DNA from 3 places in the Listeria grandensis genome. Region 1 is predicted to be linked to each of the others. Evidence: riboswitches for the same ligand, from Rfam matches in the RefSeq annotation. Region 1 holds a riboswitch; each other region holds the start of a gene.
The links. Region 1 has a riboswitch for S-adenosylmethionine ahead of metX (homoserine O-acetyltransferase MetX). Riboswitches for the same ligand answer to the same signal wherever they lie in the genome.
Positions count from the first base shown of each region.

Region 2: another riboswitch for S-adenosylmethionine. It lies ahead of metK (methionine adenosyltransferase); the one in region 1 lies ahead of metX (homoserine O-acetyltransferase MetX).
Region 3: another riboswitch for S-adenosylmethionine. It lies ahead of HCJ54_RS14185 (methionine ABC transporter ATP-binding protein); the one in region 1 lies ahead of metX (homoserine O-acetyltransferase MetX).

Region 1 covers NZ_JAASUG010000001.1:519,380-529,769, reverse strand. Annotated here, with positions in the region: gene HCJ54_RS02230 (putative mucin/carbohydrate-binding domain-containing protein) at 10-3,840, shown strand; gene metX (homoserine O-acetyltransferase MetX) at 3,944-5,044, opposite strand; SAM riboswitch class I at 5,198-5,298, opposite strand; gene HCJ54_RS02220 (HdeD family acid-resistance protein) at 5,611-6,138, shown strand; gene HCJ54_RS02215 (LPXTG cell wall anchor domain-containing protein) at 6,184-7,512, opposite strand; gene HCJ54_RS02210 (Crp/Fnr family transcriptional regulator) at 7,676-8,404, opposite strand; gene HCJ54_RS02205 (biotin transporter BioY) at 8,493-9,032, opposite strand; gene HCJ54_RS02200 (PadR family transcriptional regulator) at 9,211-9,543, shown strand; gene HCJ54_RS02195 (DUF1700 domain-containing protein) at 9,536-10,117, shown strand; gene HCJ54_RS02190 (DUF4097 family beta strand repeat-containing protein) at 10,110-10,390, shown strand, end outside.
Region 2 covers NZ_JAASUG010000004.1:291,340-301,729, reverse strand. Annotated here, with positions in the region: gene HCJ54_RS07985 (isochorismate synthase) at 1-145, shown strand, start outside; gene menD (2-succinyl-5-enolpyruvyl-6-hydroxy-3-cyclohexene-1-carboxylic-acid synthase) at 132-1,874, shown strand; gene menH (2-succinyl-6-hydroxy-2,4-cyclohexadiene-1-carboxylate synthase) at 1,877-2,704, shown strand; gene menB (1,4-dihydroxy-2-naphthoyl-CoA synthase) at 2,704-3,522, shown strand; gene HCJ54_RS07965 (o-succinylbenzoate--CoA ligase) at 3,534-4,955, shown strand; gene HCJ54_RS07960 (metal ABC transporter substrate-binding protein) at 4,991-5,944, opposite strand; gene yidD (membrane protein insertion efficiency factor YidD) at 6,126-6,383, opposite strand; gene ytkD (RNA deprotection pyrophosphohydrolase) at 6,458-6,934, shown strand; gene HCJ54_RS07945 (DUF2584 domain-containing protein) at 6,940-7,182, shown strand; gene HCJ54_RS07940 (hypothetical protein) at 7,230-7,514, opposite strand; gene HCJ54_RS07935 (thiol-disulfide oxidoreductase DCC family protein) at 7,641-7,997, shown strand; SAM riboswitch class I at 8,056-8,160, shown strand; gene metK (methionine adenosyltransferase) at 8,347-9,561, shown strand; gene HCJ54_RS07925 (carbonic anhydrase) at 9,726-10,390, shown strand, end outside.
Region 3 covers NZ_JAASUG010000013.1:53,838-64,227, reverse strand. Annotated here, with positions in the region: gene sufC (Fe-S cluster assembly ATPase SufC) at 1-276, opposite strand, end outside; gene HCJ54_RS14200 (Lmo2079 family surface lipoprotein) at 620-1,684, shown strand; gene HCJ54_RS14195 (MetQ/NlpA family ABC transporter substrate-binding protein) at 1,786-2,616, opposite strand; gene HCJ54_RS14190 (methionine ABC transporter permease) at 2,635-3,309, opposite strand; gene HCJ54_RS14185 (methionine ABC transporter ATP-binding protein) at 3,306-4,328, opposite strand; SAM riboswitch class I at 4,426-4,540, opposite strand; gene HCJ54_RS14180 (D-alanyl-D-alanine carboxypeptidase family protein) at 4,627-5,463, opposite strand; gene HCJ54_RS14175 (sensor histidine kinase) at 5,532-6,680, opposite strand; gene HCJ54_RS14170 (response regulator transcription factor) at 6,664-7,365, opposite strand; gene HCJ54_RS14165 (cation diffusion facilitator family transporter) at 7,464-8,336, opposite strand; gene HCJ54_RS14160 (thioredoxin family protein) at 8,551-8,859, opposite strand; gene gcvH (glycine cleavage system protein GcvH) at 8,941-9,318, opposite strand; gene HCJ54_RS14150 (arsenate reductase family protein) at 9,347-9,700, opposite strand; gene rodA (rod shape-determining protein RodA) at 9,831-10,390, opposite strand, start outside.

The DNA of each region.
Region 1 (10,390 bases):
GTATTCTTGATGGTAATGATTGCTTTTTCAGGAAACTTAAAAGTGGAAGCGGCAACCTTTGAAAAGAAAATGAATACGTTAGATAACCCGACTTGGCTGAGTAAACAAGGCCTTTCCAAGGGGATTAATCACGATCGTCAAGATCTGGGAGTGATAATTCCTAAAGGTGAGATAATTGAAATCAGACAAGTAAACAAGGATTTTAACAGTAATGTCACACTAGAATTACTAAATGATGATCGAAAAACAGAAAGTTCACATGCTATTGGGAGTTCATGGGTGACGGTGACTGCAACAGCTGATTCCGTTCCTTTTATCCGAACGACTTATACAAAAGAAGCCCCTATTTTAGAGTATAAGGTAAATGATTCCGTTATCCAGTTGCCTGTGTTCAAACAATGCAACGATGAGGCCAGCTTCTTTAAAAAATGGGACGAATCCGATGCTAAATTTGGTCTTATTAGCAACAAGTACATTCAAATATTAGTACCAGCAAGAGACAAGGATTATCTGAAAAAAATGGATGATTACGCTTCTATCGATGATTTATTAGCATACTATGACACTATGTTTGAAACGTATAACGAACTAGAAGGGCTGTCCTTCACACCAGAAAAAGAGACGGATAAGAATATTGCCAATCGCTACTTCGCTAAGGCAGATAAAAATGGACCGGGCGGAGCATATTATGGAGATACGGTTACCGCAGAAACGAGTAGTTCTGTCGCGTCATTTTGGTTAAGACCTGGTTGGGGAGGCTTACATGAAATTGGGCATGGCTATCAAGGGTCATTTATGCGTGACACCACTTTTTCAACAGGGGAAGTTTGGAATAACCTTTTCGCTGATACGATGCAAAAAAAGATGCTAGGAAACGACTATTATAATGGATGGTTATACGCTGGGAGTACTCGCGAACGAGAAGATGCTTTTGAGGAACGAGTATACACAACAAAAACACCCCTGAATAGCTGGGATGTAAGAAACAAACTATACATGTTAACCATGATGAAAGATAAAGCAGGTGATAAAGCTTTCACACACTTCAACCAAGCGTACCGGGCAGCAGCGAATGCTAATGCAATCCCTTCTCCGTTGCTACTTGATTTGCTTACGAGATATTTCGGTGAAACGAGCCGCTATGATTTCACAGCATTTGTAGAGCTTGTGCAAGGTTCCATGTCGGCCAAACAAAAATCAGAAAATCTTTATTCGGGAAACAAGGCTGTATATCCGCTGGCATCCCTAGTTTCAGGAAATAACTTGAGAAATGCACGAAAAGATATTAACCTAGACTCCAAGTGGGGATTAGTGAGTAATAAACAACTTGAAAAATATAAACTAAGCAACACAGCTAAAATCGAATTTTCAATCGATGATTTTGCGCAAATGAAAGGAAGCGTATTACGAATTAAAGACGGCGCAGATGTTGTGCGCGAAATTAAAATCACGTCACCAATCCTCACCGTTAAAAATATGCCGGTCGGAATTTATTCACTAGATATTCCAACAGGAAACACACGTTTTTATGATCCATCGACCAATTATTTAGTAGTTTCAGATCGTGAAAATTATACCAACATAGCGATGAACGAATTGCAAACATCAGAAATTGCAGTAGAAAACATGATATTTAAAGGACTAGGGGACGGTGTTTTTGCAACAGCTGCGATTGATCCTGAAAAAGGAACGATGGAATTGAATGTCATAAGCAGTGAACCCCATGTGTATTTTTCAGGTGAGTATGCCTCTATCGAAGTACTTGACGAAAATGGGAATTCGATTTTCAAAAGAGTGATGAACGGAGCAAGCACACAAACCGGTCAGTTCACAGCCGCTATAAAGCCAGGATACACGATTAAAATAATGCATAAAGAACCTTCTCGTTTCAGTATTGACAAAGCGTCACTAGGTCTTGTGAATAAAAGCACAAATTATACGTTGAAGGTAACGAAATATGGCTTAACAAATGAAACCACAGGCGTGACAGGACAGGATGCGCTCACCAATTATAAAAATAAGCTAGTAGCATTCGCAGCAACAATAAATAATGACACAGTTCTTAGAAACGAAGACAACGCTGGGGTAAAAGCCAAGTTGAAAAAAGCCATTCAGTATTTAGCAGATACAGACATCGATAAAATCAAGTTTCAAAATGACTATGCAGACTTGCTTGCAATAAAAAATAATGTCACCCAAAACATGCTAACTGGTGATAAATTTAGGTTCTTAATGAGAGGTATAAGCGATTGGGAATTTGCCAATTTACGCATTAATTTAGATACAAAACAAGCAACAATCACGCAAAATGCTGGCGAGCCACATTGGTATTTCCCAGGAACCTACGCAACAGTGAAAATTAATAATGCTAAAGGAAAAGAAATATTTGCAAAAGAGTTTAATGGACGCGGGTATGCCTCGGCATCGAATAATACGGTTGCCATTGCAGTGGGCGATTTTATCACAGTGACACATCTAGAATCGTCTGGACGTCTCATTACGACAAATGAAGAAACCGGTGAGCGTTACAGCTCGCACCAAAATGCTACCTATGTTGTGACACAAGATGGTCTTAAAAAAGTAGATGCCACAAAAATACCGACACCGAATCCAGACGAGTTTGACGGAACCAATTTTGAATTTAATTTCAAAGGTTTATGCGACATACAATTTGCAACCATGAGTCTAGACTTAGCAACGAACCAAGTGAAAATTTCGCAGCAAGCTACTGAGCCACATTGGTATTTCCCAGGAACCTACGCATCCATTACTATCTATGATGCGCGTGGAAAACGTGTGTATACGAAAGAATTCAATGGACGCGGCTGTATCCCAAGCGCTCTGGATAACGTAAAAATAGGGCAAGGCTATTATATGACCATTATGCATCAAGAAAATACAGGACGCTTGAATTTCATCAATGCAGATACAAAAGAAGCCTATACGACAGCGAAACAAGCCACATATCAAGTAACAAAGGATGGTCTATTAAAAGTCGCAGAAGAAAGCATTCCAACCATTAATCCAAATGATATAGATGGAAAACTATTTGATTTCACGTTCTACGGGTTAGGTAATAAGAATTTTGCGATTCTAAAAATGAATCTAGCATCGATGGAACTTAACTTTATACAATATGCAGTCAAACCGCATGTGTATTTCACAAAGAAAGAAGTGCCATATGCAACACTTCACATAAAAGATAAGGAAGGAAGAACGGTTTACAGACATGCGATGGTCGGCAATGAAGACGTTGGCAAAGTACTCAAAAAAATCAAGTTGGAAGAAGGCTATTACGTGATTATCGAACATTTAGAAGGCATTAGTAGACTGAAATTGGCAACGGATAATATACTGCAAAGCCCACTAGCAAAACAAAATGTATATCAGGTAAGTACGAATGGATTAGTGAAGAAAAGCATTCAAGACATCCCAGTCCCATCCAGATTCACCAAAGAGAAAATATATAGCTCCAATCTTGCGTTTACCTTCAGAGGCCTTGGTAACGAACAATTTGCATCACTTATTCTGGATAAAGACAAAAATACACTACATCTTAATATCAAAGCAGTCAAGCCTCATGTGTATTTTTCTAGCACCTATGCAAGCATTGAGGTGAAAGATGCCTCAGGAAAAGTCGTATACACGAAGGACTTCATTGGTAATGAAACTCAAACAGCAGCATCATTAGATATCCCGATACATGATGGCTACACAATTCAAGTCAATCATCAAGAAGTAAGCAGACTTGTCGTGACAGATATTATTACAAAAGAAACCTACAAAGTGCAGACTGAAAATGAGTTTTTGGTAGAAAGAATTGGTTTGCTAAGAGACTAAAGAGAGCATGTAATCCATAAAGGTCGGATATACATGGTATCAAAATAAGCGTTGGTATCGAGAACTAATCCCAGATTAGCCCTTGATGCCAACACTTATTTTTTTATATCACACGCGAATGTTGCGTCAAAAAAGTACTAATAAGTGGATGAAATTTCTCAACTTCGACCAAAAAGGCATCATGCCCATAATCCGAATCGACCTCATAATAAGTCACGGGAACATCCCATTCTTTTAAAAGCTCATAATCTCGGCGCAAATCGTGAATCCGAAACAGCTGATCACTCGTCACGCCAACCAATAAATACGGAATCTGAATCGCAGTGAAAAGCGGTTTTTCATCCGCGCCATTCACCGTCACATCAAACAGATCAATCGCTTTCGTCAAGTACAGATAACTATTCGCGTCAAACCGTTCTACAAACGAATCCCCCTGATATTGCAAATACGACTCCACCTGGAAATGCTCTTTTGAGAATGCTCCTGGCGAAGAATCTGCCACTGTAAAGCGCTCAAATCGCTTCGAGAACAGCTCACTCGTACGATACGTCATCATTCCGACCATTCGCGCTGTCGCAAGCCCGCCCTCCGGTTGACCGACATAATTCCCATCATTGAAATCAGGATCATTCAAAATTGCCATTCGCATAATCAAATTATAGCCAATCGCCTCAGGACTTGCCGCAAGAGGAGATGCTAAATTAATCACACTTCCCGTTATTTCCGGATAATCAATCGCCCATTGCGTCGCCTGCATGCCCCCCATCGAACCACCAATAACCGAGACGACATGCACGACACCAAGCGCATCTAGCAATGCTTTTTGTACCTTAATAATATCTTTAATCGTAAAACCTGGAAAATGTAACCGATACTCGGCTCCCGTTTTGGCATCGATGGAGGAAGGCCCTGTTGTCCCACTACAGCCACCAAACACATTCGTACAAACAATGAAGTAATCAGCAGGATCCATCGTTTTTCCAGGCCCAATAAAATCATCCCACCAGCCAGCAACATCCGCCTCAAAATGTTTCGCAGCGTGTGCCGTCCCAGTCAGCGCATGTTCTAACAAAATACAATTATCTCGAGTCCCCGCAAGCTCTCCATACGTTTCAAAACCAACCTCAATCGGACCAATCGTTTCCCCATTTTCGAGTACTAATGGCGTCTCTTTAAAAAGTTCTATCTGTCTAAGCGTCCCCATGTCATCACCTTTTCTTTATCTTATAGTTTTAAAGCTGCTCTAGCGCAAGCGTTCCTTGCTAAATTCCTTATAAAAGGAACGAAAAAACCCTCTCAGTAAGCTTCGAAAAGCACTACTAGAGAAGGCTGAAAAGACAACGATTCATTAGTTAATAGCTTATCTTCGCATACATACAGCTGGAATTAGCACCGTGATTCACATATCCGGTTGCTAAGGTTTCACAGGGCCAGTCCCTCCACCTTTCTTGATAAGAAACATATTAAATTTATTCTATCATACAATTAAAAAGGAGTAGCTGTCAAGAGGAGTAGACAGATTTTTCGAAAGAATGATGCACCTATTATAAATTATGAACTTTTTAAGCAGTTGTGATTAAATTTCGTCTAAAAATGGTCCAAAAAACGATAAAACAACGCTTACATTCTGTTTTTCGATCGGGTATGTGTCTATAGATAGAAAAGATAAAATAATAAACAATACAATTATTGTTTTAACTGAGATAAATAGGGTAAAATAAGCAACGGAACCTAAAAATTCTAATCATAAAAAAGGAAGTGTTACATATCATGAAAACATTCACACGTATACTTGTCCTATTGGCAGGTATAGCAATGATATGTTTAGGAATCTGGTTTGTGTTCCATCCAGGTATTTCTTTACTATCATTCACCTTATTCATCGGAATCTTAATGCTAGTCGTTGGGGTATTCCAAATCATCCAATATTTCTCCAACCGTAGCGGACAAAAAGTCTCAGGTTGGATACTCGCAGAAGGGATTCTTTCGCTATTATTAGGTATTTTATTATTGGCGGACCAATTCGAAGGAACAGTGACATTAGTACTTGTCTTCGGCATGTGGGTCCTATTTGCAGGAATTATGCGTACAATCGGTGCCTTTGCCGCTAAAAATGAAAATGCACAAGGTTGGGGCTGGCTCCTAACACTCGGCATTTTAGGAATCGTTCTAGGTTTCATTGCCTTGTTCAACCCAATCGTTGGAGCAATTGGTATTGTGATCCTTGTAGGAACATTCTTCATTGTACAAGGTATCAACTGTATCGCAACGTTCTTCTTCGTTGGAAAACTAAAGTAATAAAAAAGACGAAAAATCTAACACAGATTTTTCGTCTTTTTTATATTAGCTACGTTTTCTAAGAACGGCTACTGCAATTCCTGAAATAAGCAGTCCGGCAAATACTAAACCAGACGTGCTTTCATCGCCAGTTTTTGGTAATGATTTAAGGTTTGTTGTTTTTGCTACAGTAGCTACTTTGATAGGAGCTTTTTTCACAACTTGAGTAATAGATGGTTTTTCAGCATTCTCAACTGGATCAACTTTAAGCGTTCCGCCTTGGAATGTGAACTCGGCTAAGTCGCTAAACTCCCCAGTATCCATATCGAAGCTACCTAAGAATACCGTTTGTCCAGTAACAAGAGGTGTACCTAATTTAATATGGAAATTACCATTCTCGTCAGCATCAGACTGTCCTAAAGAAACGCCATCTTCCGATAGAATGACGACAGTTGTCAGCGGTTCTGCCGTTCCGAAAACATCCGTTGCAGTAGTCTTAGCGACATTGACAACTGGTGCGTCAAAGAAGTAGAAGTCTTCGCCCACAACAGTATAAGTTAGGGTCGCACTAGCAGTATTACCGCTCGCATCTTCTGCAATGATTTCCACCGTTTGTTTCCCTTCTTTAGATGTATCTAAAGTTTCTTGGCCATTTGCAAAATAAAGTTTAACGAAACCAGAATTATCAGTTGCGTCAACCAGTTCATCAGCGTACCATTCTTCGTCAGCTGATACGTAGAAATTATTATCATAGACGTCAATCACCGGTTTTGTTGTATCAACCACAGTGTAATTGACAATGATGTTTTCTGTTGTCGTACCATCTGTCGCTACAACAGTGACGGTCTGCGCGCCTATACGGTTTACAGCAGGTGCTTTAGCGAATGATAAAGTGACACCTGAGGTCGCTGTTACGAATTTGCTTGGGTCTTTCACTGCTACGTTGATTTCTGTTGTTACATTTGCTTTTGCAGTGGCTAGGGCAGCTGCCGCTTTGACAGGTGCTTTCGCAGGTTCTGTCACGGTGTAGTCAGCAACGATTTCTTGTGTTGTTGTGTCAGCAAACGTTGCGATAATCGTTGTTTGGAATGTTCCAGCAACCGCTGTTTTGGCTTCCGTTCCTGCTTTAAAAGTAAGTGTTGTGCCTGTTTCTTGAATGGTTACAAAATCAGCAGGTGTAGTAGTAGCATCTTTAACAAATGTTATGTTCGCATTTGGTGTAAGGGCGGTTGCTGCTAGTTGAACTGGTGCAGCATCCTTTGTTTCAGGTGTCGCTGGATCCGCGTATGTAACCGGTGTTTTTACTTCTTCTTCCGCGAATACTGGTGTTGCAAGTGAAAGCGTTAGTCCGCATGCGAGTAAGCCGCAAGCCAATTTTGTTGATCTGTTAGTCATTAAATTCTCTCCTTTTTTATGTGTAATAAATATAGTATACAGAACTTTAGTTAAATTGTCATCACTTATTTGTAACGATTCCCATAAAGAAAGCGCATTCTGTCGAAAATATGTCACATGTTTGTAATAAAAAACCAGTGATTGGGAAATCACTGGTTACATTTCAGTCTTCTGTTGTTAACGAATATAGATCTGTGTACTTCATGCCAAGCATTTCTTTAGCCGCTACCATATCATATATTTTCCATGGCTTTGGAGAAAGAGAAATGTGGCCATCTTGTTCCAATTTGCGCAAATTGGTAGCCACATAGGCGCGTGCTAAGTTTAAGTATTTGCCAATCACTTTTTGTGTAAAATAATACGGAATTAAGTAAGAGCCGTCTGGTTCTGCGCGACCGAAGCGTTCGGCGACGATGACAAGACCAGCCAATATTTTTTTGTCGGACGGTAGATTAGAGAGCGATTCACGCACTAAAATAGGATGTGTGAAATTCAAATAGAAGAAGTAGGCGTACCAGAAGCTTTCTTGACCGAAAGTGATTTTATCGATCACATACTGGCGCTCGAATTGAAGCAGTGTGACTTCACTAATAGATGTATAGGCAACAGGGGAAACGGCATTTTCTAGGACGCTTAAAAATCCTAAAATGTCATTGGGACCGCAGAACGTAAGGATAGAATCATCGCGGGCGGTTCCTTTTGACATGGCTACCATTCCCTTTCTAACGACATAAAAGTATCGATTAGAGCTGCCCTCTTCCATAATAACCTCATTGCGGCGGTAATTTAATTCCGTATAAGGTGGTGGTCCTTCGCTTGGATCCATCAAAATGGCTAGCAATTTGTCGGTATCAAAGCTTTCTTTCAGATTGTGGTAATCGTATAAAGTCATAGTTTGTCCCCTTTTCTCACAGATTATCTATTTTATTATATCGGAGCAAAGAGGGTTTGTATAACGTTTTCCCTTGAGTGTCAGAAAGTTAAACCAATTTCGCAGTCACTAAACGCTTGCGAATACTGATCCCAATCAGGGCGGCAAATATTGCTTTTAGGATGCCTGGAATAATGAAAGGAGTAACGCCAGCAGTAAATGCGGCGCTCCAAGAGAGGTCTCCGCCAAATTTTAGCCAAAGCGCGCCAAATAGTAAGGTAATGAAGGAACCGATGATGTTGGCGAAAATAGCGTAAGCCATGCTGAAATTCGTTTTTTCGATTAGGAAACCCGTTACGTAAGCATTGAACAGGAAACCAATCAAAAAACCACCTGTTGGGCCAAAAAGAATGCCAAGTCCGGCGCTCATTCCTGCAAAAACGGGTACGCCAATTGCACCAAGGACAAGGTAGACAGCAACAGAAATGGTCGCATTTCGGGCACCAAGAATGGTGGCGGCAAGGCCAATCGCGAATGTTTGTCCGGTTAATGGGATTGGACCGATCGGGATGGTTACTTGAGCGAGTATGGCAATGATGACTGCGAATAGGGCATTAATAATAAGTTGTTTTAATTTTTGATCTCTCATAATTTCTCCTTTGTTAACTTGATATGATATTAGGTTAACATTAAGGTGCGGAATTGGCAATACTATTTTTTTTCGTCACTACCTTGCATTAATTACTAGTCCGTGATATAGTACTTATAACAAGTAGTGATTAATGTTCAGTACTGAAGTTTTGCTAATAAGAAATGGAGGGTTCGGCATGGAAGTAAATGTGCAATTTAAAAAAGGTGTGCTGGAATTATGCTGCCTATTCCTGATTCATAAGAAGGATCAATACGGCTATGAGCTTGCGCAACATGTTTCGCAATACGTAGAAGTAGCTGAGGGCGCGATTTATCCCGTTTTGCGCCGTTTAGTAAAGGAAGGCTACTGCGATACGTATTTGAAGGAATCAACAGAGGGTCCATCGCGGAAATATTATCAACTAACGGTTAAGGGTGAGATGTATATGACGGAATTAATGTTTGAATGGAAAGATTTTGTAGCAAATGTGAATCGATTGTTTGTGGAAGGGGGAGAGCAAATTGGATAAAACGCAATTTTTAGATGAACTGGCATTGAAGCTTTCGGGGCTAGGACAAGAGGAGAGACAGGAAATCTTAGCGGACTATATGGAACATTTTGCAGCGGGGGCAGCAAGCGGTAAATCGGAACAGGAGATTGTTTTTGATTTAGGGAGCCCGGATGAGATTGCGCGTGATATTTTAGCGGAACGTAGCGAGATACCAGCTGGTGAGGCACCGTATTATGTACCGCGACCTGTTGTACGTAAAAAGCGTGGTGTGGCTGGAAGGATGTGGTTATTCCTCGCGATGTTGATTCCCAATCTTGTCGTTTACTCCTTGCTTCTCTCATTTTGGGGTGTTGTCGTTGGTTTTGCAGGATCGACATTAGGATTCTTTTTGACACCGTTTGGCTTTGTTTTGGACGCGGTGTTGAATCAGAATTTTGAGTTGTATAAGTTATTTGGAACGATTGCGGTTGTTGGTCTCGGCTTCATTTTCTTTGTCCTTACGATTTGGCTCGCCAAGGCAATGGTAACGGCATCGATCGCTTACACAAAATTCAATATTCACTTGATGAAAGGGGAGAGCAAGCATGTTTAAAAATAAATGGAAACTACTTATTATTGGTGCGGCGCTTCTTCTCGTTGGAGGTATCGGTTTTGGCCTGACATTTAACAATGATAATGTGGATCGTGGCGAGGCTTACCACCGCGAATGGCAACTGGCAGATGGTGATATTTCGCTGATTAAACTGATGGGTGATCAGGATATGCGCGTCAATGTAACAGAAAGTACAACTGGAAAAAGTTATGTGACGATGAATGGTCATTTGTCGCAAGAGGCCATTAATCGTTTAGATAAGAGTGTGAAAGC
Region 2 (10,390 bases), on a different contig from region 1:
GCTCACTGTCGATACGAATGCACTGCTGTATGCAGGATGCGGGATTGTGGCGGACTCGGTACCAACAGAAGAGCTTGCGGAAACGGCGATTAAGTTTCAGCCGATGTTGCGGGTATTAGGAGGTAAAGTACATGAACGATCATAGACAAGTCATGACGGAGTATTTGGCGGCTTTTATTGAGGAATTGGTACAGGCTGGTGTGAAGGAAGCTGTTATTAGCCCTGGTTCGCGCTCAACGCCGATTGCTTTATTGATGGCAGAACATCCGACACTAAAAATTTATGTGGATGTAGATGAACGCTCGGCGGGATTTTTTGCACTAGGGATTGCGAAGGCTTCGAAGCGACCAGTCGTCTTGTTATGCACGTCGGGAACGGCGGCGGCGAATTATTTTCCGGCGGTAGCAGAAGCGAACTTGTCGCAGGTTCCGTTGCTTGTTTTGACGGCGGATCGGCCGCATGAGTTACGCAATGTTGGGGCACCACAGGCGATGGATCAGGTGCGTCTATTTGGGACGCATGTCAAAGATTTCACGGATATGGCGATGCCCGAAAATTCGACGGAGATGTTGCGGTTTGCAAAATGGCACGGTTCGAAGGCTGTCGATATCGCGATGAATGCGCCGCGTGGGCCGGTTCATTTGAACTTTCCGTTGCGCGAACCGTTGATGCCTATTTTGGAGCCGTCGCCGTTTGCAGTGACGGAAAAGAAACGTCGCCATGTGCATATTTATTATACGCATGAGGTGCTAGAAGACGCTGTGATCGCGCAAATTATTGAGGCGTGTGCTGGGAAACGTGGCGTTTTTGTCGTAGGACCACTGGATAAAAAGGCCTTTTCGCCGAAATTAGTAACGCTCGCGGAGCAGATTGGGTGGCCGATTTTGGCGGATCCATTGTCGCAGCTACGCAGTTATGGCGCGCTTAGTGATGCGGTGATTGACCAGTATGACGCGATTTTGCAAGAGGAGGAGGCGCGCACGGCTTTGCGACCAGAAATTGTGATTCGCTTTGGTGCGATGCCTGTTTCAAAACCACTTATGAAATGGTTGGAGGCACTAGAGGATGTGATGTTTTACGTTGTTGATCCTGGTGCGGCGTGGAAAGATCCGATTAAAGCGGTAACCAACATGATCCATTGCGATGAACATTTCCTCGTCGGTGCGCTGACGGATGGTTGGCAAGACAAGACTGCACCTGATTGGGCAGCATCTTGGAAAACGTTAAATGCAAAAGTGAAAACAGTTATCAGTGCGCATATGGAGACGCTTGATGTGCTAGATGAAGGAAAACTTGTGTATGATCTGCGTGAATGGATTCCGGAGAAGGCAGGCTTGTTCATTGGTAACAGTATGCCGATTCGTGATGTCGATACGTATTTTGCACAGGTGGATAAACAGATACGTATGCTTGCTAATCGCGGTGCGAATGGTATTGACGGTGTGATATCTTCGGCGCTTGGTGCGAGCTTGACGGAACAGCCGATGTATTTATTGATTGGCGATCTATCGTTTTATCATGATATGAATGGGCTTTTGATGGCGAAAAAATATGGGTTAAACTTGACGATCATTGTGGTGAATAATAATGGTGGCGGGATCTTCTCGTTCTTACCACAAGCGTCTGAGCCAAAGTATTTTGAGACGTTGTTTGGAACGGGAGCAGATATTGATTTCCGTTATGCTGCTGCGCTTTACGAAGGTGATTTTCATGAGGCGCGGAATTGGGATGAGCTTCATGATGCGTTTGATCAGGCTCATTTCCATAAGGGGCTGGATATCATTGAGGTGAAGACGAATCGGTATGAAAATGTGGATAGTCATCGGGTTTTATGGGAAGCAATTAAGACGGCAATTCGTGCGGAGTTGGCATAAAGATGCGAATTCGGGATGTGGAGTACCACGTTGTGGAGACGAATCGGGATGCCTCGTCGCGTGGAACCTTGTTGTTGCTTCATGGCTTTACAGGGTCGCATGCGACGTATGACGCAGTTTTACCAATGTTGTCGGCGGATTGGCATTGTGTGATAGTAGATTTGCTTGGGCATGGTGCGACAGATGCGCCGCTTGATACGTCCAGATATTCGATGGAGTCGCAGGTTGCTGATTTGATCGCGATTTTAGACGGGATCGGTGCTGAAAAGGCATCTGTGCTCGGATATTCGATGGGTGGCAGATTGGCGTTGGGGCTTGCGACGTTCTATCCCAATCGCATCCAGACACTGGTTTTGCAAAGTGCTTCGCCGGGTTTGGAATCAGAAGAGGCACGGGCTTTACGCGTTTTGAAGGACGCAGAACTTGCGCAAAAAATCGCTGAGCAAGGCGTCGCAAATTTTGTGACAGATTGGGAGAAGTTGCCGCTTTTTGCGACACAGCAACATCTCTCGGAAGCTATGCAACGCAAGATTCGGGCAGAACGCCTGAATCAGCGGGCACACGGTTTAGCTGGAAGTCTTAACGGCATGGGGACAGGCGCGCAGCCTTCTTTATGGGAGGATTTACCGATGCTTCAGGTGCCGACGCTACTTTTGGCGGGGCAGAAGGATCCGAAATTTTGCGGGATTGCGCTGGAAATGAAAACCGCGCTTCCCGATGCAAAATATATTACTTTTTCAAATGCGGGGCATACGATTCATATCGAGCAGCCGGAGAGCTTTGGCTATGCGGTCCGCAATTGGTTACGAATTAGAGGAGGAACGAAATAATGGGTTTTGAGTGGAAGAAAGAGAAGGATTATACGGAGATTAAGTATGAAACATTTGAGGGAATCGCGAAGATTACGATCGATCGTCCGCAGGTCCACAATGCTTTTACGCCGAGAACGGTGATTGAAATGATTGATGCGTTTACGATTGCGCGCGAGGATTCGAAGGTTGGCGTGATTATTTTAACAGGAGAAGGCGACAAAGCATTCTGTTCTGGTGGCGATCAGAAGGTTCGCGGGAACGGTGGCTATGTTGGTGAGGATAATATTCCACGCCTTAACGTGCTTGATTTGCAGCGTTTGATTCGGGTGATTCCAAAACCAGTAATCGCGATGGTTGCAGGTTGGTCGATCGGCGGCGGGAATGTGTTGCAACTCGTTTGTGATTTGACAATTGCAGCGGACAACGCGAAGTTTGGTCAAACAGGGCCGAATGTGGGCAGTTTTGACGCGGGTTACGGCTCGGGCTACTTGGCGCGCGTGATTGGGCATAAGAAAGCGAAGGAAGTTTGGTTCATGTGTCGCCAATATACCGCAGACGAAGCGCTTGAAATGGGCTGGATTAACACGGTCGTACCACTGGCGGATCTAGAAACAGAGACGGTTGCTTGGGCGAAGGAAATGTTGAAGAAGAGTCCGACGGCGCTTCGTTTTATCAAAGCGGCATTTAATGCGGACACGGACGGCCTGGCTGGAATTCAGCAGTTGGCTGGTGACGCCACGCTTCTTTACTACACAACGGACGAGGCAAAAGAAGGACGTGACGCGTTCAAAGAAAAACGTGATCCCGACTTCGATCAATTTCCGAAATTCCCTTGAGGTGAAAAATGATGGAACTAACCAATTGGTTGGAAAAACGAGTGCGGCTTTCTCCAGAGAAGACCGCGCTTGTTTTTCATGATAAACAAGAAACTTTTCTAGAGGTTTATGACGCGGTGCAAAAGGTGGCTGGGAAACTTGGTGGGTTCGGCGTGCGTCAAGGAGCGTATGTCGCTTTGCTGGGAAGAAATGATCGCGATACTTTTTTGATGATTCATGCGCTACAACAAATAGGGGCGCGGACGGTTTTTTTGAACAATCGGTTAACGGCGACGGAAATCGTGTTTCAGATACAAGATGCGCGGGTGGCATGTTGTTTTTACGCGGATGAGTTTGCACCTAAGATGGCGAGCTTGGATGTGGAGGCTATTTCATTTAGTAGCGTGATGTCAGCGCCAGTTTTGGATATCCCGCTTGTTGCCAATTTTGCGATGGATGAGGTTGCTTCGGTTATGTACACCTCAGGCACGACTGGGAAGCCTAAAGGCGTGATGCAGACGTTTGGCAACCATTGGTGGAGTGCGACAGGTTCGATGCTGAATCTTGGACTGGAAGCTTCGGATAGCTGGCTTTGCGCGGTGCCAATTTTCCATATTAGCGGTCTTTCGATTTTGATGCGCTCGGTGATTTATGGGATTCCAGTTTACTTGGAGGAACACTTTGACGCCAGACGCACCGATGCGCTCCTGAGAAACGGCGAAGTTACGATGATTTCAGTGGTTACGACGATGGTTGAGCGTTTGTTGGACGTTTTTCAAGAGCCGTACCATCCTCATTTTCGCTGTATGTTACTCGGCGGTGGACCTGCTAGCAAATCGCTACTGGAGGTCTGCTTTGAAAATGGAATCCCGCTTGTGCAGTCATTCGGCATGACGGAAACAGCTTCTCAAATCGTGACACTACCACCAGAAAAAGCATTGCAAAAAATCGGTTCCGCTGGGAAAGCCCTATTTCCCGCTGAAGTCAAAATCGGTGAACACGATGAAATTTTGCTAAAAGGCCCTTCGATCATGGTGGGATATTTGCATAACGAAAAGGCGACAGAGGGGGCGTTTGATGCGGGCGGCTGGTTCCAAACAGGTGACATCGGCTATATCGACGAAGATGGATTCCTGTTTGTTCTCGAAAGGCGCTCCGACTTGATTATTTCGGGTGGGGAAAATGTGTATCCGACAGAAATCGAGCATGTTTTGCTAGAACATCCGAGTGTTGCTGAAGTCGCAGTTGTTGCTGCACCAAGTGAAAAATGGGGCGAGGTACCAGTCGCGTTTGTTGTGACAAAAACTGGAATAGAGACCCAGTCACTGTTGACTTTCTGTGAACAGCGCCTTGCCAAATTCAAAATACCACAACAGTTTTACTTCTTAGAACAGCTCCCAAAAACGGCCTCACAAAAAGTGCAACGCCATCGTTTAAAAGAAAGATTACATTAAAGAAGGCCAAGCATGATGTAGCGCTTGGCCTTTTTTCAATAATTCAGTGCTTTATCTAACGAAGCTAAATTGTCTTTCATGATCGACATATAATCACGATTTGCATCCATGTCCTTCTGTGTCAATGTCTCTAAATTATGCAATTTCATCGTTTTCGTGTTGGTTTCTTTTTGAATCACATCCGCAATCTTGGAATTCGTATTCTGCTCCAATAAAATATACGGAATGTTGTCTTTCTTAATCGTGTTCACAATCGTGGTTAGTTTCTTCTGAGAGGGCTCATCACTCGTCGAAATACCTGCGATCGGGATTTGCTTCAAGCCGTACTCATTTTCCCAATAACCGTAGGCTGCATGCGCTGTTACAAAGTCTTTATGTTTTGCGCTTGCGGCCATTGTTTTATAGTCACTGTTCAGCGTCTTTAATTGCGATACCACCTGTTCATAATTCTTTTCAAATGTTGCTTTTTGTGCCGGGAGTTCTTTGCTTAAATTATCTTTGACAACACCTGCCATCGTTACCATATAGTTCGGATCAAGCCAAACGTGCGGATTCACATCACCGTGATCATGCCCGTCTTCGTCCTCTTCATGGTCGTGATCTTCGTCTTCGTCGTGAGTCGTAGCCGGTAATTTCAAGCCGTCTGTGGTCACGACAAACTTCACGTTTTCATTTTTTAGCGATTGTTTCGCCTTATCAACAAAACCTTCCATACCAAGCCCGATATAGAAAAACAGGTCACTATCTGCAATATTCATCATGTCTTTTTGTGAAGGATCAAAACTGTGGGCGTCAGATCCAGCCGGATACACGGAATGCGCATCGACATAATTGCCACCAATCTGTGCTGCTAAGTATTGTAATGGATATACCGTCGTATAAACGGTCAACTTGTCCTTATCTTTCGTCTGCGCGTCGCTGTTGCCACACCCGACCATAAAAATAGAAACAAGCAGGATAGAACTAAGTAAAATGGCTATTTTCTTCATGAAAGGTAACCCTCCTAAATCGAAATCGTTCTTATTTGATGCTTAAAAATAATAAATCGTAGCCATTACGATTTAACATCAGAAATTCATAATACCGTATATAGGATGAAAACACAAGGATTTATTATTTTTTCATGAAAGAATAAGAGCAGTTACAAGCACACCTTCCTTGCACCTACTCTTATTTTTCATTATAATGGTGATGATGGTGGCCCTCGTGGTCGCACTTCATTGGGACTAGGTCGACACCGCCTTTATGGAAGGGGTGACATTTAGAAATTCTTCTAATTGTTAGCCAACCGCCTTTTAATGCACCATGTTCTGTGATAGCTTCCATCCCATATTGCGAGCAAGTAGGATAGAAACGACAAGTCCCAGGCTTCAGTGGTGAAATATATTTGCGATATAGCTGAATACCGCCCAACATGATCTTCTTCATTTTAAAATCACCTTCATCGTAAAATTAGATATCTTCATCGTACCACAAATTTGAAAAAAAGAAAGAGGAGTGGCATGTATACGTATCAAGATTCGCTCGGTAATACGGTATCGATCCAGTTTGATGCGACAGAAGAAGCAGACGACGTTCTCGTCATCGCTAAATTTCATGATGCCTGGCTATTTACGACGCATAAAACGCGCGGTATCGAGTTTCCTGGTGGCAAGGGTGAGCCTAATGAAACGAATGAGGAAGCAGCGCGACGCGAAACAATGGAAGAAACCGGCGCCAAATTAGACAAATTATATATTATAGCGCAATATAAAGTGAAGACTACCGATCGTATTTTTACAAAACGGGTCTATTTAGCAAACGTTACGACATTTGTAAATCAAATCGACTATATGGAAACGCTAGGCCCAACGCTTATTTCAGGTAATTTAGCTGATATTGTCAAGCAGGAATATTTTAGCTTTTTTATGCGCGATAAAGGCATGCAAGTCGTTATAAAGCGAGCTTTGGAGCAACTAAAAATAAATAATTGGAGGTAATATGCATGGGAATGCCATTAGAAGTAAACACGATGATCGTTACGAAGGGAAAGGAAAAACGTCTATCTGATAATTTCTTCGAGCTTGTGAAGGATGGGTATCGAATTTATCCAATTGATGTGCCAATCGAAGTCCGGACAACGAAAGAAAGTGAAACAAACGGTATTGCTGTACCACAGAAGCTGATCTGGGAAAACGATACAACCATTATTACATATGAATTAGTATCGCTAAACTCCAGCAACTAAAAAAAGCTGAGCCTCACAAATAGGAGAGACTCAGCTTTTCATAAGTGTTATGCTTCTTTGTTCTTATTCGACATACGGCGAACCCAAGCGACAATGCTAATAATCAATGAAAAGATATATTCGCCAAGCGTCGCGATGAAGATGGATATGGCAATCTCTGCCTGTGAAACTCCGCCACCATAAAAACTAATAAAGAATATAATCCCACTTGCGACAAGGCCCAGCGTTGCTAAAAAGTACTTGAACCAGCGCCATTTTAAGACAAATTCAAAAATGCACACAGCGATAATAAAAATCGCAAAAATAATCAAAGTTAACGTTGAAAATATCATAGTTTCTTCTCCTTTGGTGAACCAATCATTCATACAATCTAGGAAACTCCTGACGTATAAAATTCATTTTAACATAGTTTTGCGAGAATGGTAAGCAGGAAATATAATTTGAGGAGGCATCTCTAAATGAAAGACATTGTTTTATATGACGAAAATTGCCGATTTTGCAAAGCCACGAAACGACTGTTTGAAAAGTTAGACTGGATGCAAGTCATCGAGTGGAAGCCGCTCCAAGAAACACAGGACATAGGTTTTACACAAGAAGAATTGCTACGCGAGATTCATTTGATTACACCAACCGGTAGCGCAAAAAAAGGGTTTTTTGCAATTCGTCGAATGTTGTTGCGTTTCCCACTAACCGGATTGATTGGGTTGATTATGTACATTCCAATTTTTAAGCCTGCGGGACGATTGGGCTACCGAGTTGTCGCGGATAATCGGACATGTGATATTCGAAAAAAAGGACAAGGGTGCAACTCGTAATTTTTGTGCGTGACAAGATTCATGAAACATGTTACAATGATGTGAAAACTAAATTAAACTCTTATCCAGAGCGGTAGAGGGACTGGCCCTTTGAAACCCGGCAACCTACATGTATTGTAAGGTGCTAACCTGTGGCAGGAATTGATTTCCTGATCGATGAGAGCGAAGGTATTGTAAATAATAGCCTTCTCTCTATTCCGCGCGCAATTGGCAAAATAGGGAGAAGGCTTTTTGTTGGCATCATTTAGATGTCTATAAAATGAGTGAACGAGACTGGAATGGAAATACTTGCTGTTCGCATTTTTACAATCCACTTCGCGATGGAGAAGAATAAAGGAGGAAATAAAGAATGGCAAGAAACCGTCATTTATTTACGTCAGAATCTGTTTCTGATGGACATCCGGATAAAATCGCGGATCAGATTTCCGATGCGATTTTGGATGCAATTTTAACAAAAGATGCTGATGCTCGTGTGGCATGTGAAACAACGGTAACAACGGGGCTTGTGCTAGTAGCAGGAGAAATTTCAACATCGACCTATGTAGATATTCCGAAAATTGTGCGGGATACGATTAAAGAAATTGGCTACACACGTGCAAAATATGGTTTTGATGCAGAAACATGTGCTGTATTAACCGCGATTGATGAGCAGTCACCGGATATCGCTCAAGGTGTAGACGTGGCACTAGAATCACGCGGCATCGGGCACACGGATGAAGCAATTGATGCGATTGGAGCGGGAGACCAAGGCTTAATGTTTGGTTTTGCAACAGATGAAACGGAAGAATTAATGCCACTGCCGATCTCACTCGCACACGCACTCGCACGTAAAATTGCTGAGTTACGCAAGAATAACACATTGACATACTTGCGTCCTGATGCGAAAACACAAGTGACGGTGGAATATGATGAGAATAACGAACCAATTCGAATCGATACAATCGTAATTTCAACACAACACCATCCAGATATTGCACAAGAGCAGATTGCAGCAGACATGCATAAATTGGTCATTGAAGAGGTAATTGATACACGGCTTCTTGACGCTGAAACAAAATACTTTATCAATCCAACAGGACGCTTTGTTATCGGTGGGCCTCAAGGAGATGCAGGCTTAACAGGACGAAAAATTATCGTGGACACCTATGGCGGTTATGCCCGTCATGGCGGCGGCGCGTTCTCCGGTAAGGACCCAACTAAAGTCGACCGTTCAGGCGCTTATGCCGCGCGTTACGTCGCTAAAAACATCGTTGCAGCAGGGCTAGCGAAAAAAGTGGAAGTCCAGTTGGCCTATGCGATCGGTGTTGCTCACCCCGTTTCAATTTCGATTGACACATATGGCACGAGTGACTACAGTGAACAAGACTTAATCAACGCTGTGAATCAATTTTTCGATTTACGTCCAGCAGGTATTATTCAAATGCTTGATTTGCGACGCCCAATTTATCGCCAAACGGCAGCATTTGGTCATTTTGGTAGATTAGACCTCGATTTACCTTGGGAACGAGTGGATAAGGCTGTACAAATGAAAGAATTTCTTTTAGCATTTGCAAAAGTGAACTAATATATAATCGAGAAAACCTGACAGGATAAGCAATCTTGTCAGGTTTTTTCATGAAATTTATATATTTTCATATAAATTTCGTAATTTTGTCACAAAAAATACACACACTTATGAATCATTATGTAATATAATAATTAAGTTACTTAACGAAAGGAGTTTTCAACATGAAAACAAAATTATTAGCAGCTTCAGCAATTGCGGCATCACTTGTTCTTGTAGCAGGTTGTGGCAATAGCGATACAAGCGACACAAAAAAAGAGGAAAAAACAGCAAAAACAGAGACAACAGCAAAACACGAGGATCATTTAGACTACCATGATCAAAAATCGTGGCAATTTGAAGCAGGCGATACGCAGTCCCCAATCAACATTGAAACAGCAAAAACAGAGCCAATGAAGGACACAGGGACTATTGAATTAAACTACAATCAAAAAGTGACCGATGAAGTAGACAATGGCCATAGTATTCAAGTGGATGACGGTGGACAAGCGACTATCAACGGGCGCAAATTTGAATTAAATCAATTCCATTTCCATGCAGAAAGTGAGCATACAGTGGATGGGAAACATTATCCAATCGAAGCCCACTTTGTAAATGAAAATCAAGATAGCCGTCTAGCAGTTATTGGCGTTTTCTTTAAAGAAGGTAAAGCAAATCCAGCCTTCCAAAGCATTTTAAACAATGTCAAAAAAGGTGAAAAAACAACAGTTAGTGAGCCAATTGATGTGGCAGCTTTACTTCCAACAAACAAATCATATTATCACTATCTAGGATCTTTGACTACACCACCATTATCTGAAAACGTGGAATGGTATGTCATGTCTACTCC
Region 3 (10,390 bases), on a different contig from region 1:
AATTTCACTTGGATATTGCATTGCTAAAAATAGACCAGCACGAGCGCGTTCGTCTACTTCCATTTCTAGAACATCTTCCCCATCAAGCTCGATTGTCCCTTGCGTTACTTCATATTTAGGATGCCCCATAATTGCTGAGGATAGCGTCGATTTACCAGTTCCGTTAGGTCCCATTATAGCGTGGATTTCCCCTGTAGAAATTTCTAGGTTAACCCCTTTTAAAATCTCTTTGCCTTCTATTTCAACATGTAAATCTTGAATTTTCAACGTTGACATTAAAAATTACCTCCTAATTTTTTCGCATTATTTTCAGTACGTATGGTTCTAGTTTAGTATAATTCTAATCTAATTACAACTATCCGAAATACTTTATTTCAAAAAGCGCCTTATTTTGTGGCATACCCTAACTTCTCGATGTTTTTTTCTTATTATCACTCATGAAATTGTACTTGAGAAAACAGCCCCTTCGCATACCCTCTAAGTGTACCAAAATCTACGATCGAAAACATCCAAAACGATTTTTTGTACAGGCGTTTAGAAAATAAGAGATTGAAGATTGTATCATGATATGGTATCGTTATATTTGTGTAATATTTTTGAAACATTTGGAGGAGTTTTTATGAAGAAAGCCATCGCAGCGCTCGCAGTTATCATCCTATCAGTTACGATTATCTTAGCCGCATGTAGCTCACCGAAATCCGAATTCATGTCGTCCTTTCGAGGCATGGCTAAAAATAAACAATATACCGCTGTATACACATTGAAACCCATAACAATGGCCGGATTTGATACGCTAGCTTTCCTCAATCCAGACGCATTAGCCAAAAGCAGTTTAACTATGAAAACATCGCGTGACCTTACGCGTGACTTAACCTATAATACTTACGGCCTTCATGTCGGAGGCGTACCAACAATGGACATAACCGCTCACTCTTTTGAAAATGGCAATACGGGCAAAATTTACGTTCCCGTCGCCGATCTTTACCAAACACCAAACACCGTCACAAACACCCTAGATCTAGCGACAGACTCCGTGTTTTCCAGAGTACTAGCAGACAATAAAGATCTAAAGAACAGGCACCTAGACGTCCTGCAAGCACTACAAAACATCACCAACCGGGTCATCGATGAAAAAACCGTAGATGAACAGTCCAGTCAATTGCGTGCCATTGAACAAAAAACAGCTTTCGCCTTGTATAAAAAAATCAATAGCCTGGACAAAAGCCATTACAAAACCCAAGATCGCAATATCACACTCACTTTAGATAAAAAAGAGCTGGCCGAACTGAGTAACGCTTGGTTGGAAGGATTTCAAACCAACAAAGATTTCATCGCCTTATATGCAGAAGTCTCTGGATTGACCGAAACCGAAGCCAAGAAAACATGGTTAACCACCGACAAAAAAGCCCAAGAAACACTAAAAGAGCTTATCACAAATGCCGATATTAAATTAGGTATGACCATAACCATGCATCCCGACGCTGACAAAGGTGTCCGAAAGCTAGCGATGTCCGTAAACTACGAAGACACCTCTAAAAAACAAAAACTAAACTTCGACTTCACAATGGAGCTACTACATTACGAACAGATCCCCACACCACCAGATCCAACCCAAATCATCACAAAAAAAGAGCTCGACAAGCTCATCACCGACATCATCCGCGAACAACGAAAGACTAAATAAATTGGTAACAAACGCTCGATTTAAAGCCGAAGCGTACCTCCCCATCCTACGTGGTAAGGTACGCTTCGGCTTTATTTTTTAATGTGTATCCGTTCTTTCATTTAGTTGGAGACAGGGACAACTGCGCCCTTCCACTCTTTCGTGATAAAGTCCTGAATCTCTTTTGATTGCAACACTTTTACTAATTCTTTAATATCTTTGTTATCTTTATTTTTCTCTTGTGCTGCAATAATGTTTACATAAGGAGAATCTGTTTTCTCAATTGCAATCGCATCTTTCTTAGGATTCATGCCTTGATCCACCACAAAATTAGAGTTGATCGCGACAACATCGCCTTCTTTATTGTTGTATGCTGTCATCAAATACCCAGCATCCACATCGTATTTGAACTTAATGTTTTTTGGATTTTCCACGATATCATCAAACGTAACATCTTGACGCTTCACGCCTTCTTTTAATTTAATAACGCCACCATCTGCAAGAATTCCTAGTACACGCGGCCAATCAGATTTACTGTTGGACATGATAACTAACGCATTTTTTGGCAAAGCATCTAATGAATCGATTTTCTTAGAATATAGGCCCATTGGTTCAATATGAATGCCACCCATGTTGACGAACTTATAACCTTTTTCCTTCATTTCTAGATCCATATAAGGAATCGTTTGGAAATAGTTCGCATCTAAGTCGCCCTCGTCCAACGCTACATTTGGCATTACGTAATCGGTATATTTTTTAATATCTAAGTTGATGCCTTTTTTTGCTAAAATCGGTTTCGCTTTCTCCAAAATAACGGCATGCGGTGAGTTAGAAGCACCGATTACGAGCGTCGTTCCTTTGTCTCCACTTGCGTCATCTTTCGAACCTCCGCCACAAGCTGCTAAAACTAGTACTAATGTCAGTGTAAATAATCCTAATAAAACTTTTTTCATCCGTTAACGCCCCTTTTCTTATCGTTTGTCGACCCATTTGGTTAAGATGTCTCCAATGAATTGGAAAACAAATACTATGATTAAAATAATAATAGTTGCTACTAATGTGACTGCTGGTTGAGCTCGTTGGAAACCTTCTAAATAAGCCGCGTTTCCGAGTCCGCCTGCACCGATAACACCCGCCATGGCAGTGAAGCCGACAAGTGATATCCCAGTCACGGTAATCCCTGAAATAATTGCTGGTAATGCTTCTGGTATTAAAACCTTGCCAATAATCGTGAACAGGTTGGCACCCATTGCTTTGGCTGCCTCAATCACGCCCTTGTCTACTTCACGAAACGCGATTTCGACCATTCTCGCATAAAATGGAGCTGCTGAAATTATCAAGGCTGGTAGTGCCGCTTTGGGTCCAATAATCGTGCCAACTAATGTTTTCGTCATTGGAAGTAGTAACACGATTAAGATAATGAATGGAATCGATCGGAAAACGTTGACTAAAATGGCTGTAATCCAATACGCCGTCCGTGAACCAGCATCCTTTTTGCGGTTGGTTAGGAATAAGACTAGCCCCAAAGCTAAACCTAGGAAGAAAACGGCGAACAGTGAAACGATCGTCATGTAAAGCGTTTCCTCTGTAGCTGCTTTCATCATATCCCAATCTACGTTTGCAAAATACCCTCCAGAATTGTTCATCCTTCAATCACTTCCGTTTCTATCTCAAGCTCGCGTAACCGTGTGATTGTGGCATCCACTTGCGATTTTTCACCTTGAATTTGAATGTATAAAGTCCCGTACGCCCCATTTTGCGTTTGCGTCAGGTTTCCATGTAAAATATTCAGTAACACCTGATTGTCTTGCGCTACTTGTGAAATAATCGGCTGTGTCGCTTGTCCACCAACAAAAAGTAGCTTCACCAGTTTACCTTCCGAGTAATTTTTAAGCAGCATGTGAATCAGTTCTTCCGTCTCGTCTGATTCCGTTACTTGGCGCACAAATCGCTGTGTCACGGACTCTTTCGGATGTTGGAACACTTCAATCACATCCCCGAGTTCGACTACGCGACCAGCTTCCATCACCGCTACCCGATTGCAGATTTTGCGAATAACGTGCATTTCATGAGTAATCACGATGATCGTCAAGTTCAAACGACGGTTAATATCCAACAACAGTTCTAACACTTCATCCGTTGTTTGCGGATCGAGCGCGGATGTTGCCTCATCACACAGCAGTAATTTCGGATTATTGGCAAGCGCCCGAGCAATCCCGACACGTTGCTTCTGACCGCCACTTAATTCCGACGGATACGCATCTTCCTTGCCCTCTAAACCAACAAGGCGGATTAATTCGTTCACTCGAAAGCGTCTTTTCTCCCCTCTAACTCCAGCTATTTCTAGCGGGAAAGCAATGTTATCAAAGACGGTTCGCGACCAAAGTAAGTTAAAATGTTGAAAAATCATTCCAATCTGCTGGCGCGCCTTACGCAATTTACTTCCTCTAATTTCTGAAATAAATAAATCATCGACTTCGACGGTACCTTCTGTTGGCAACTCCAAACCATTAAACATCCGAATCAGCGTACTCTTTCCAGCACCTGAATACCCTACCACGCCAAAAATCTCGCCTTCTGCAATATCTAAATTGACATCATCTACAGCTCTGACATTATTTTTGCGTGTTTTATACTCTTTTGCAACGCTTTTAAGCCTAATCAAAGTAAACTCCACCCTTATTTATTTTTCTTAATCAAAAAACCTCCCCCCGCCAAATTGAGCGAAGAAAGGTGTAATTACATGCATAATTTACGCTTTTCTCTCATCTCTCAAAGCTTTACGCTCTGTATGATTTAGCACCTTGCAATGGGCTTTTCGTCCACTTAGGTTGCTGGGTTTCTTTGGGCATATCCCTCCACCACTCTTGATAAGATTAATTTTCCGACGCAAACCGCGCTTACGTCTTGTGTTTATTAATATTACATGTTTTTAGTCGGATTTGTCAAGATTCAGTCAATATTTATTTTGAAAAACCGTAATCCATCAATTTTTCGACTGCTTTTGCGCGCGCGCCGTCTGTTTTACTTCCAAGTGTAATCGCAATAACTCGTTCACCATTTTGTATGGCTGTGGCAATGAGGCAATAGCCTGCCTGATCGGTAAAACCAGTTTTAAGACCGTCCATTCCATCTACCGAGCCTTTTTCCAGAACTTCGTTCGTCGTATGTATTGTACCCCCTTTTTGTAAAACGTATTCTGTTTGTGAAGTAATACCGAGCACTTCTGGAAAATCCTGTATCAACCTCTTCGATAAAATCAACAGATCCTTGGCCGTGGATACCGATGTCTCACCAGCTTCGTCCAAACCACTAGCACTTCCATACTTCGTCTCACTAGACATCCCGATCGCCTTAGCCTTTGCATTCATATTCTTTATAAAATCGGTACCATCTATGCGCTCAGCCAGTGCCTCAGCGGCGTCATTAGCCGACATAATTAGCATCGCTGCAAACAAATCTTGCACCGTATAATTTTTTGTCCCTGTTTGTGCGTATAAGCTCACAGCGCGAGGATCATCTAGACGCTTCAGTGGTAGTACTTCACTCCATGAAATCGTCTTTTTATGGACGGCCTCGAGCACTAAATATGCAGTCATTAATTTCGCTAAACTGGCAATAGGAACCACTTCATTTTCTCCCTGTTTGAAAATGGGCTCCTCGCTTTTCGTATTAATAACCAAGGCACTAGTTGCTTCAATCTTTGGCGTAGCGCGAATACCCTCACCCCAAAAAATAAAAAATAAAATAGAAATAATCGTTAAACAAGCTAAACATAAAATTATCGTTTGTTTTTTCATGATTTCCCCTCCTGGTTTCATTTTAACTAACAATGGTAAACCAAGAGTTAAGAAATCAGAAAGAAACTTTAAAGATTGCTGATTGGCAACTGCACAGTGAAGGTTGTTTTTCCTTTTCTACTCGTAGCCGTGACCTGACCGCCGTGGCGCTCGACAATGGACTTCGCAATCGCAAGACCCAGCCCCGTTCCCGATGTCGTCCGATTTTTATCCACTTTGTAAAATCGGTCAAACAATTGTGGTATATCGCCAGCTGGAATCTCTGCGCCATAGTTGGACACTTCAATAACTGCCATGCCAGCCTCACTCTTGGCACTAATGTCAATCTTTTTACCACTCGCACCATATCTAAGCGCATTTGAAAACAGGTTCTCAAACAACCGCATAATCTGCATACCGTCACCAATAACCCGCAAATTCTCCACAGCGTACATTTCGACAATCCGAACGTCTTTCTCCGCGGCTGAGCGCTCGTATTCGGAAACTAGTTGGCGCAACAATTCCACCATATCAAGCATGTCCTCTTTGATGTGAAACTCCGTACTCTCCAAGCGCGTATAATCAAACAAATCATCAATCAACTTATGCAACCGCTGCGCCTTTCCATAAACCAATTCCGTATAATGGCGCAGTTCCACCTCATCGCGATACCGATCTTCATGAATATAGCTTAAGTAACCTAAAATAGAGGTCAAAGGCGTGCGTAAGTCATGCGATACATTCGTAATGAGGTCATTCTTAGCTTGCTGAGCCTCTTGCTCCTGCGCAATTAACGCCTCCTGGTGCTCCCGCATTTTATTGACGCTCTCTTCCAGTTGCATAATCTCAGGAATCAAGCTCTCCTGCTCCATCGGTTGGTTCTCTAAAATTGCAATATTAATTCGACGCAACTGTTTTCTAAGCAAATTTTGTTTAAATAGCCAATAGAAAAAAATAAAAAAGACAAGCGATACCGCCAAAATACCGATGAACTTAAGCATGATCATCCACGGCGAATTCAGCAATTTATCATAGCGACCATAGCCAAACAGATCAATAAAGCGGCTCGTCGTTCCCATCAGCACTACTGAGTCGTTCTTCACAGAAACCAACCACAAGCCAATACTTCGCAAAGCTACAAAACTGGAAAACCAAGATAGTAGCGCTAAAATTAAGATTTGTATCGGGTGCATTTGCTGCCCAACTCGCCATACTAACTGCTTAAACTTCAATTTTATAACCTACTCCCCAGATGGTTTTGATCACATTTTCCCCATCCATCGCATCCTTCAATTTATCGCGCAAATTACTGATGTGCACCATCACCGTTTTACTCGCACCAAGCGCTTTTTCTTGCCAAATCCGCTCAAAAATCAACTCGGAACTAAAAACACGACCTGGTTCATGCGCAAGCAAAAATAAGATATCAAATTCTGATGTCGTTAAATGCAACTCTTTCTCATTCACCATCACCGTGTGCAGCTCACGATCGATCACAATCGGTCCTAGGATGAGCTCATTACTCGGCTTATTTCCAAGGCTCCCCTGCTTCATCATCTGCACGCGTCGCAAAATCGCCTTCACACGCACCGACAGTTCCAGTGGATTAAACGGCTTTACCATGTAGTCATCAGCACCAGTCAAGAGTCCCATAATTTTATCATTATCTTCAGCCTTCGCACTCAGCATCAAAATTGGCGTCGCGATACCTTCTTGACGCATCAAGCGACACACTTCCAAGCCATCCATCTTCGGCATCATAATATCTAACACAACGAGATCCAACTGCTCTTTTTGTACCATTTCCCACACCTGGGCGCCATCGTATGCACTATGAATCGTGTATCCCTCATTTTGAAGGTATAGTTTGACCAAATCAACAATTTCCTTATCATCGTCTGCAATTAAAATGGATGTCATCATATCAATCCCTTCTGTCGTTCGGCGCATCATCTTTATCGCCTATATTTATTGTATCACAAGAGACTTCAAGGTACATTCCTAAACTAAGAACGCCCAATTTACTTCGTCAAAACCCGCTCTTCTTCCGGTTCTAAATGGATGAGCACCTGCGCTTTAGCATAAAATTCGTAGATTTCCTTCTCAATAGCATCACACAACGAGTGTCCCTGCTCAATGGTCAGATCATTCGCCACGACCAAATGGAAATCAATATATTCCTCCGCGCCAGCACGACGAGAACGGAAATCATGAAATTCAATAAAATCGTCCTGATACGTCAGGATAATACGCTTAATTTCCTCTTCTTCGCTTGGCGACAAACGCTTGTCCATCAATGGTGGGAACGACTCTTTCAACAACTTCCAAGCCTCATACATAATATAAAACGCCGTTAAAATCGCAATGACAGGATCTAGCCACAACCAGCCAGTCAAATGAACAAGTAACAAACTAAACGCAATGCCTAGCGACGTAAACACATCCGTGTACAAATGAAGCGCATTCGACTTCATCGCCACCGAATTTTCCTTATCCGCCGCCTTTTTGATGATTTTTGAAACAATAATATTCACCGCAGCCCCAAAAAGCATCACCGCGATACCAAGGGCAGGAAAACGAATCTCATGCGGATTGAAAAACTTATTCATGGATTCAAAAATAATCCAAATCCCCGCCACAAAAATAAGTAAAGTTTCAATCGTTCCAGCAATGTTTTCCGCTTTCCCATGCCCATAAGGATGATCCGTATCCGCCGGCTGACTTGAAATACGAATCGAGAAAAAGGTAATCACAGACGCAAACAGGTCCATCGATGAATGGACAGCCTCCGAAATAACCGCAACAGACCCCGTCAAAAATCCAACGATAAACTTCAAAACCACGATAACAAAATTACTTATTACCGAAAGAATAGTTAAATTAGAATTGCTCATCATAAACCCCCGTTATACTATAAATATCATCGCGCCTAAGAAAGAGCATTCGTGGGGCACGAGAAGTATCTCAAGTATAGTACCACACGGTCTTCATGTGGGTCTATAGAAACCTTTTTTGCAAGGTACACATCTATATCAGGAGCGAAACTTTTTTGAGCTAAGGAAACTTTTAACCTTGGTTTACTTCCTGTTTTTGAAATTAAAATAAATCTCACAACGCCTTCAAAAAATCATACACCTCAATCATATTTCCTAACCTATAGCTCGTCGAAATCCATTCACCATCCTTAAAAGTCAATAAGACTGGCACGTTCGTAATTGCCCATTTCTCCGCGAGTTCTGGTACGTAATTCAAATCCATTTTGCCAATAGTAAGGTCCGGCAAGGCGGCTCCCGCAAGGTCTACCAACTTCATCGCTTGTTGGCAACCTAAACACATCGGTGTGAAAAAATATACTGCGAAATCCGCGCGATTATCTAACTGCGCCATGAGTTGTTGCTTATTCCAAATGTCTACCACTGTTTAACCTCCCCTCTGTATCCATGCTTTAAAGAAAGAAAACCCTACCGCATCACGCGAGAGGGTTTTCTATGTAACGTATCAATCTAATGTTTTTTCATAGTCGTCTGCAGAAAGTAAGGCTGCAACTTGCGCTGCGTCTACATCTTCCACTTTCAATAACCAACCAGCCTCATAAGGCGCTGAGTTAAGTAGTTCAGGCTCATCTTCAAGCACTTCATTGATCGCAACGACTTTCCCTGTGATTGGCGCATAAAAATCAGACACTGTTTTTACAGATTCAATACTTCCAATAGAATCACCTTGCGTAATTGTGTCACCAACCTCTGGTAATTCAACAAAAACGATATCACCTAATTGATCTTGCGCAAAATCTGTAATCCCGATAACGAAATTTCCCGCGTCATCTTTCACCCATTCGTGCTCTTCTGAATAACGTAAATCCTTTGGTAAACTCATTTTAATAAATCCCCCTTCAAGTCCGTATTTACTTCCAGTTTGCTACAAATTCGCTTTCCTTGAAACCAAGCGTCACTTTTTTGCCGTCCGTAACAATTGGTCTCTTAATTAGTTTACCATCAGTTGCAAGTAATGTAAACGCTTCATCCTCTGTCATATGCTCTACTTTGTCTTTTAAGCCCAATTCACGGTATTTAATGCCGCTCGTATTAAAGAAACGACGAATTCCTAACTCACTATTTTCAAACCACTTCTGCAATTCTTCTTTCTTCGGTGGTGTTTCAATCATGTCTACTTGATTATAAGCCACTTGGTTGTCATCTAGCCACTGTTTTGCCTTCTTGCAGGTCGAACATTTTGGATACCAGTAAAAAGTTATCATCTTTGTTATTCCCCTCCCAAATTGTAATCTACCTCTATCATAATGGATTTCGAATGTAATCACAAATAGTTCCTTAAAAAAAGCAAAAAAAGATTACCCAGCCCACCAAACCGACAGGGTAATCCACCTCTTATTCTGCGAGCTTCTCTTCCTTCACCGTAAACATCGATTTCTGATAATTGAATCTAATTCCTAAAATAAGTCCAATCGCCATCATATTCCCGAGGAGCGCACTACCACCATAACTAATGAATGGTAATGGAATACCAGTAATCGGCAGTAAACCAATATTCATCCCAACATTTTCAAATACGTGGAACATAATCATCATGACCACACCTGTACAAATGTAAGAATAGAACGGAATACCGATATCTAGAGCCACACGAATAATTTGATAAATGAGCAAGAAATAAATCGCTAATAAAATACTCGCGCCAACAAAACCAAAATCCCCACCAATAACCGTAAAAATAAAGTCATTATGGTTTTCTGGTATCGCAATCGCGTTATATCCTGCTCCGTTCCCGCTAATCTGACCCGAACCAATCGCCGTCATCGCGCGCAACACTTGATAGCCGCCACCTTGTGGATCAGATTCTGGATTAATCCACGTATGGATACGCTCAAATTGATACGATTTAAAACCTAGCTTCACAAGCCAACTCTCATGATAGAGCACAAGATATA